Prochlorococcus marinus CUG1417: one gene and its partner. Each later gene encodes a partner of the first gene's protein in a complex. Links are inferred from orthologs where the notes say so. Each region holds a gene or a part of one and is shown in the gene's direction. Other genes may lie near its edges. The genes, in order: mnmE and mnmG.

Region 1 (3,026 bases):
ATTGATCGAGTTGGAGTTCTTAAAGATATTCTTATGCGGTTATCTGATAAAGGTATAAACGTTAGTGATGCCAATGTTAAAACTGCTTATGGTAAACCAGCTATTATAAATCTTTGTGTAGGTCTTGAAAGTTATAATCAACTTCACAAAACAATTGAACAAATTAAATCAATGGCAGATGTTTTAGATATTGCCAGAGTTGGACAAAGTTAATTTTAAAATCAGATCAATCTATCTCTTACTTTTTATCTTGTAGATAAAGAAAACAATACTGCCGCAAATCAAAGCTAATAAAATACCTACACAAGATGAACCTAAGAGTAATTTTAAGGAAAAAATTCTACCTTGTTTCCATAAGTCATCAATAACTAAACTTTTTTCAAGAATTTTATTAGAAGGATTATTTAAAAAAATCGAACCAACTTTATAGTTAAAATAATAAAGTGGAATATAAGTAAAAGGGTTGCTGATCCAGGTACCAATTGCAGCTAGAACAATATTTCCCTTAGCTATTTTCGCAAAAAATACTCCCATTAAAGTCTGAAAACCAAAAAATGGAAAGCAACCACTAAATACCCCTATAGCTAAACCTTTAGCATTAAAGAAAGGACTTCCATTCTGACTCCTAAATAATGATAGAATTTTCTTATAGGTAATATCTCTTTTAAATCTCATTCAGAAAGAAAATTTCAAAATTAAATTCTTGATAATCTTACTTAATTATCCATAACAAAGCGAGAGATGGATTCAATAGTTACTACAGAAGATACGATAGCCGCAATTGCTTCAGCTATAAGTATTGGGAAGGGAGGGGTTGCGATAATAAGAATATCAGGGAAAGACGCAATAAATTCTTGCAAAAAGATTGTTCAAACTAAATCTAAATATGCATGGAAATCACATAGAGTTTTTCGTGGTTTTATTCAGGAAAATAAACAAAATAAATTTATAGATGAGGTTTTAATTTTAGTGATGAAATCCCCAAATAGCTTCACAGGAGAGGATGTAGTTGAACTTCATTGCCATGGCGGAATTATCATAGTAAATAAAGTTTTAAAGATATTATTATCTAGTAATTCTAGAGTTAGACTTGCAAACCCAGGAGAATTTAGTCAAAGAGCTTTTCTTAATGGGAAAATAGACCTTACTCAAGCCGAGTCGATTAATCAATTAATTAATGCAAGCAATACCAGATCAGCCGAGTTAGCCTTTAGCGGGGTTCAAGGAGAAATAAAGAAAAAAATTGATGATATTAAAAATGACCTTATAAATCAACTTTGCGAAATAGAAGCGAGAGTTGATTTTGAAGAAGACTTCACAGATTTTGATTACACCAAATATCTAAAAAACATTAAAAAAGTAAAAGAAAAAATAGAATTACTAATAGAAAATGCAAAAAGAAATTCATATATTCACAATGGAATATCCATTGCGCTTATAGGTAAAACAAATGTTGGCAAAAGCTCTTTATTAAATTTGCTTGCAAAAAAAGAGAAAGCAATCGTAACTAATATTCCTGGAACAACTAGAGATGTTATTGAAGTTAATTTAACTATTAATGATATTCCAATGAAAATAATTGATACTGCTGGCATAAGAGAAACTCATGAACAAATTGAAAGTATTGGAATTAAAAAAAGTTTTGGGAAAATAAAAGAGTCAGATTTTATAATTTATATTTATAGTCTTGAAGAAGGATTTAATGAAGAAGACAAAAAAATAATACAAGAAATTCCCAAAGAAAAATTAATTACTATTTTGGGCAATAAAAAAGATTTAATTGATTACAAAAATATTAATTCAAATGAGTTAAAAAACACAATTCTTATGAGTATTAAGAATAATGATGGTGAAAGATTATTAATAGACACAATTATAAAAAAATGCGGATTAAAACAAGTAGAAAATATCAATATATTTTTAAACGAAAGACATCTAACAAATTTGTCTGCTTGCTTATCTAATTTAAATGATACTGATGAAATAATTGAAAATAAATTACCATTTGATTTGTTATCAATTGAGCTGAGAGATGGAATTCAAAACTTATCTAAAATTACTGGTCAAGAATTAACAGAGGAACTTCTAGATAATATTTTTTCTAAGTTTTGTATTGGTAAATAAATTTGAGTTAAATTACATAGTGGTATATAGTTGATTCTCTAACTTCAGTTTAATTTTTATTAATTAATTATTTCTTAGTTTAGTGGATTTAAATACTCCAATAATAAGTAGAATCATTGATAATTGGATCGATGAAGATATAGGTAGGGGAGATCTTACAAGTTCCTCTATTACAGAAGAGAACGGTAATGCATATTGGATTGCAAAAGAAGAGGGTATATTCTGCGGGGTTGAAATTATAAAAGAAATTTTTAGAAAAATTGATTTAAAAATCAGTCCAAAATTTAATATCTCTGATGGAGATCAATTTGTTAAAGATCAAAAACTCTTAGAAATATATGGGCCTTCAAAAAGTTTGCTAGCTAGTGAAAGAATAAGCTTAAATATAGCAATGCATTTATCTGGAATATCAACATACACAAAGAATCTTGTAAATAAGTTAGAAGGTACAAATATAAAATTAGCAGATACTAGGAAAACGACTCCTGGCTTAAGAATATTTGAAAAATATGCATTCAAATGCGGAGGTGGAGTCAATCATAGAATGGGATTATACGATGCAGCTATGATAAAAGAAAATCACATTGCATGGACAGATAATCTTAATAATGCAGTAAAAAAAATTCGACTAAATTCGCCTTTTACAACTCACATCATAATTGAAGCCGAGAATATCGAACAGGCAAAAGAAGCAGTATTAGCAGGAGCAGATAGTGTCTTATTGGATGAACTTAGCCCTGAAATAATCAAAAAAAACGTTCAAGAATTAAGAGATTTATCAATGATTAGCTTAAAAAAAGAAGTAAATAAAAATTTGATAATAGAAGTTTCTGGAATTAACCCTGAAGAAATTAGTAAATATCTAATAAAAGGTATTGATTTGATTTCAACAAGTTCTTCAA
Region 2 (3,465 bases), on another replicon or contig:
TGATTTAATAATTGTTGCTGGAAGACCTTCAATGGGTAAAACTTCAATAGTTCTTAATCTGGCAAAAAATGTTGCACAATCGCAAGATTTACCTGTGTGTGTTTTTAGCCTTGAAATGAGTAAAGAACAATTGACATATAGATTGCTCTCTATGGAAGTTGGAATCGAGAGTGGCAGGCTAAGAACAGGCAGATTACAGCAAGATGAATGGCCATTGCTCGGAGAAGGTATCAATTCATTAGGTCAATTACCAATTTTTATAGATGACAAGCCTAACTTAAGTGTTTTAGAGATGAGATCTCTCTGCAGAAGATTAATAGCTGAACAAAAAAAAGAACTTGGATTAATTGTGATTGATTACCTCCAGTTAATGGAAGGATCAACCCCTGATAACAGAGTGCAAGAACTTTCACGAATAACAAGAGGTCTTAAAAGCATGGCCAGAGAATTAAAAGTACCAGTAGTAGCTTTATCTCAGCTTAGTAGAGGAGTAGAATCTAGAACAAATAAAAGGCCAATGTTAAGCGATTTAAGAGAATCGGGATCTATTGAACAAGACGCAGATTTAGTATTAATGATTTATAGAGACGAATACTATAATCCAGAGACTGAAGATAGAGGAATTACAGAAATCATTGTCACTAAACATAGAAATGGACCCGTAGGAACTGTTAAATTATTATTTGAACCTCAATTTACGAGATTTAGGAATTTAGCTAATTAAATCGATCCTAAAATGCAAGATCATCACTCAACAAATGAATCTTTTGATGTCATCGTTATTGGTGGAGGTCATGCAGGATGCGAAGCCGCTATAACAACAGCAAAATTAGGATTTTCTACAGCCTTATTTACAATCAATTTAGATAGGATTGCCTGGCAACCATGCAACCCTGCTGTTGGCGGCCCGGCAAAAAGTCAGTTGGTACATGAAGTTGATGCATTAGGTGGAATTATTGGTAAATTAGCTGATAAGACAGCTATACAAAAAAGAATATTAAATGCGAGTAGAGGTCCTGCTGTATGGGCATTAAGAGCTCAGACAGATAAAAGAGAATACTCAAAAAAGATGATAGAAATACTACAAAATACAGATAATTTATCATTAAAAGAAGCAATGATTACTGAACTAGATATCGGAAAAACTGAAGAAATTGGATTAAACTCAAAAAAAATCGTCAAAAAAAGAATAAAGGGTGTAAAGACTTTCTTTGGTAGTTATTATTCAGCAAGATCAGTAATCATTACAGCTGGTACGTTCTTAGAAGGAAGAATATGGATAGGAAATAAATCAATGTCAGCTGGTAGATCGGGCGAACAAGCAGCAAAAGGTCTCACTCAAAATTTGCACGAAATTGGTATCAAAACAGAACGTTTAAAAACAGGGACTCCAGCAAGAGTTGATAAAAGAAGTATCGTTTTTGATGAATTAGATATTCAACCAAGTACTGCAGCAGATAAATATTTTTCGTTTGATCCAGATATCAAAAATAATATGCCCCAAGTTAGTTGTCATATCACTAGAACAACTCCCAAAACACATCAACTAATTCGAGACAATTTACATTTAACTCCCATTTACGGCGGTTTTATTGATAGTAAGGGGCCAAGATATTGTCCATCAATTGAAGATAAAATCGTTAAATTTGCTGATAAAGAATCACATCAAATTTTCTTAGAACCAGAAGGAATTAATACCCCTGAAATATATGTTCAAGGATTCTCTACAGGTTTACCTGAAAATATTCAATTAGAACTTCTAAGAACCTTACCTGGATTAAATGAATGTAAAATGTTGCGACCAGCTTATGCTGTCGAGTATGACTATATACCTGCAACACAACTCCAAACATCACTCGAAACCAAAGAAATTGAATATTTATTTAGCGCTGGACAAATTAATGGAACTACTGGTTATGAAGAAGCAGCAGCACAAGGATTAGTAGCCGGAGTCAATGCGACAAGAAGACTAAACAAAAAAGATCCAATAATCTTCTCTAGAGAAAGCAGCTATATAGGCACAATGATCAATGATTTAATTACCAAAGATCTCAAAGAACCATATAGAGTTCTTACTAGTAGGAGTGAATACAGGTTGACCCTTAGAGGAGATAATGCAGATAGACGATTAACCCCACTAGGTTATGAAATAGGGCTAATTGATGACAAAAGATGGTCGGTCTATCAAGAAAAAATGAAACTCCTTGAAGAAGAGAAATTAAGATTAAAAAACACTCGTTTAAAAAACACGGATGAAATATCAGAAAAACTAGAATTAGCCACGGGATCAAAAATCAAAGGCTCAACAACTTTGAAAGAACTCTTAAAAAGACCAAACTTTCATTATTCAGATTTAATTAAATATAATTTGGCTGAAAAAAATATAGATTCTTCAATACAAGAAGGTGTTGAAATAGATATTAAATACGAGGGTTATCTTAAAAGACAAAAAAACAACATTGAACAAATAAATCGTCAAAGCTATAAATCTCTGCCTGAAGAAATAAATTATGAAAAGATAGATACATTATCTTTAGAAGCTAGAGAAAATTTGAATAAGATAAAGCCAAAAAATTTTGGTGATGCTTCAAAAATTCCGGGGGTTAGCAAAGCTGATTTAACTGCTTTACTTGTTTGGCTAAAAATAAGAGAGATAAAAAAAGATAAGACAAATATTTTTGCCGAAAAAAAGTTATCATCTTAAAAGCACTACGTCAGAGCACTGAATAATAAACTTTTTAACTCTCCAAAAATTTTATGGGAAGAAAAAGCCTCTATTTTTTTAGTGAAGAATTCACTACCAAAAATATCTGGTCCATGGAAATTAATGCTGCTTGGGGATGGAAGTCCAACTAGACATCTGCAGCTTTTAACTAATCAAGAGACAAAAATTAAATTAATTTCAATGCAATTAGATCCTCTATCCACTCAAGAAGGTCCTACAGAATTGAATCAGTTAAATGGCCCTTTAATTAGAAGACAAGTATGGATCAAAAGTAATAATAAAAACCTAGCATGGGCAGAAAGTTGGTGGAATGCAGATCAAGTGAGTGAAAATTTAAAAGCCAAAGAAGAGCCAATTTGGAAGAATTTGACACAAGACAGATCAGAATTATTTAGAGAAGTTGATCGTATTTCACTTGTCAATGCAAAATGGTTAGAAGATCAATTTTGCTTTAAAGGTCCATTCTGGTCAAGAAATTACAGATTTTTTCGGGACAAAAAACCGTTAACAATTATAAGGGAAGTTTTCAATCCAAATTTAGAAAATTTACTGGGGTATTCAGGAATTAAAGAATTTACCAAACTATACTCTTCTTCTTCTTGATCTTGGAAGATTTCTTAATTTTGATTGAACTTGTTGGATTGATTGATCTCTAGAAGTATTATTCTCATTTTCTGAAGCTCTTTGCCATCTTTCAACTTTGAAATCCATTTCATCTGGCCAATCTTCGTCCTTACTCT

What was found.
Region 2: the proteins of mnmE (region 1) and mnmG are in contact, whole or in part, in a solved structure (PDB 9HIP), measured with the Escherichia coli proteins. The link is inferred for Prochlorococcus marinus CUG1417 from one-to-one orthologs.

Annotation. Positions count from the first base shown.
Region 1 is NZ_JAAORN010000001.1:189,347-192,372, reverse strand. What follows is about bases 1-2,932. They hold mnmE (tRNA uridine-5-carboxymethylaminomethyl(34) synthesis GTPase MnmE), read left to right. Parts: upstream 1-741; coding sequence 742-2,124; downstream 2,125-2,932. Other genes in these bases: nadC (carboxylating nicotinate-nucleotide diphosphorylase), read left to right, coding at 2,207-2,932; HA140_RS01045 (DUF2062 domain-containing protein), read right to left, coding at 232-675; HA140_RS01050 (RelA/SpoT family protein), read left to right, coding at 1-213. In the rest of the region: more of nadC, read left to right, coding at 2,933-3,026. UniProt on the Escherichia coli protein: Exhibits a very high intrinsic GTPase hydrolysis rate. Involved in the addition of a carboxymethylaminomethyl (cmnm) group at the wobble position (U34) of certain tRNAs, forming tRNA-cmnm(5)s(2)U34.
Region 2 is NZ_JAAORN010000002.1:560,205-563,669, forward strand. The notes cover bases 307-3,220. They hold mnmG (tRNA uridine-5-carboxymethylaminomethyl(34) synthesis enzyme MnmG), read left to right. Parts: upstream 307-736; coding sequence 737-2,704; downstream 2,705-3,220. Other genes in these bases: dnaB (replicative DNA helicase), read left to right, coding at 307-724; HA140_RS09145 (chorismate lyase), read left to right, coding at 2,753-3,220. Outside these bases: more of dnaB, read left to right, coding at 1-306; more of HA140_RS09145, read left to right, coding at 3,221-3,328; HA140_RS09150 (RNA helicase), read right to left, coding at 3,308-3,465. UniProt on the Escherichia coli protein: NAD-binding protein involved in the addition of a carboxymethylaminomethyl (cmnm) group at the wobble position (U34) of certain tRNAs, forming tRNA-cmnm(5)s(2)U34.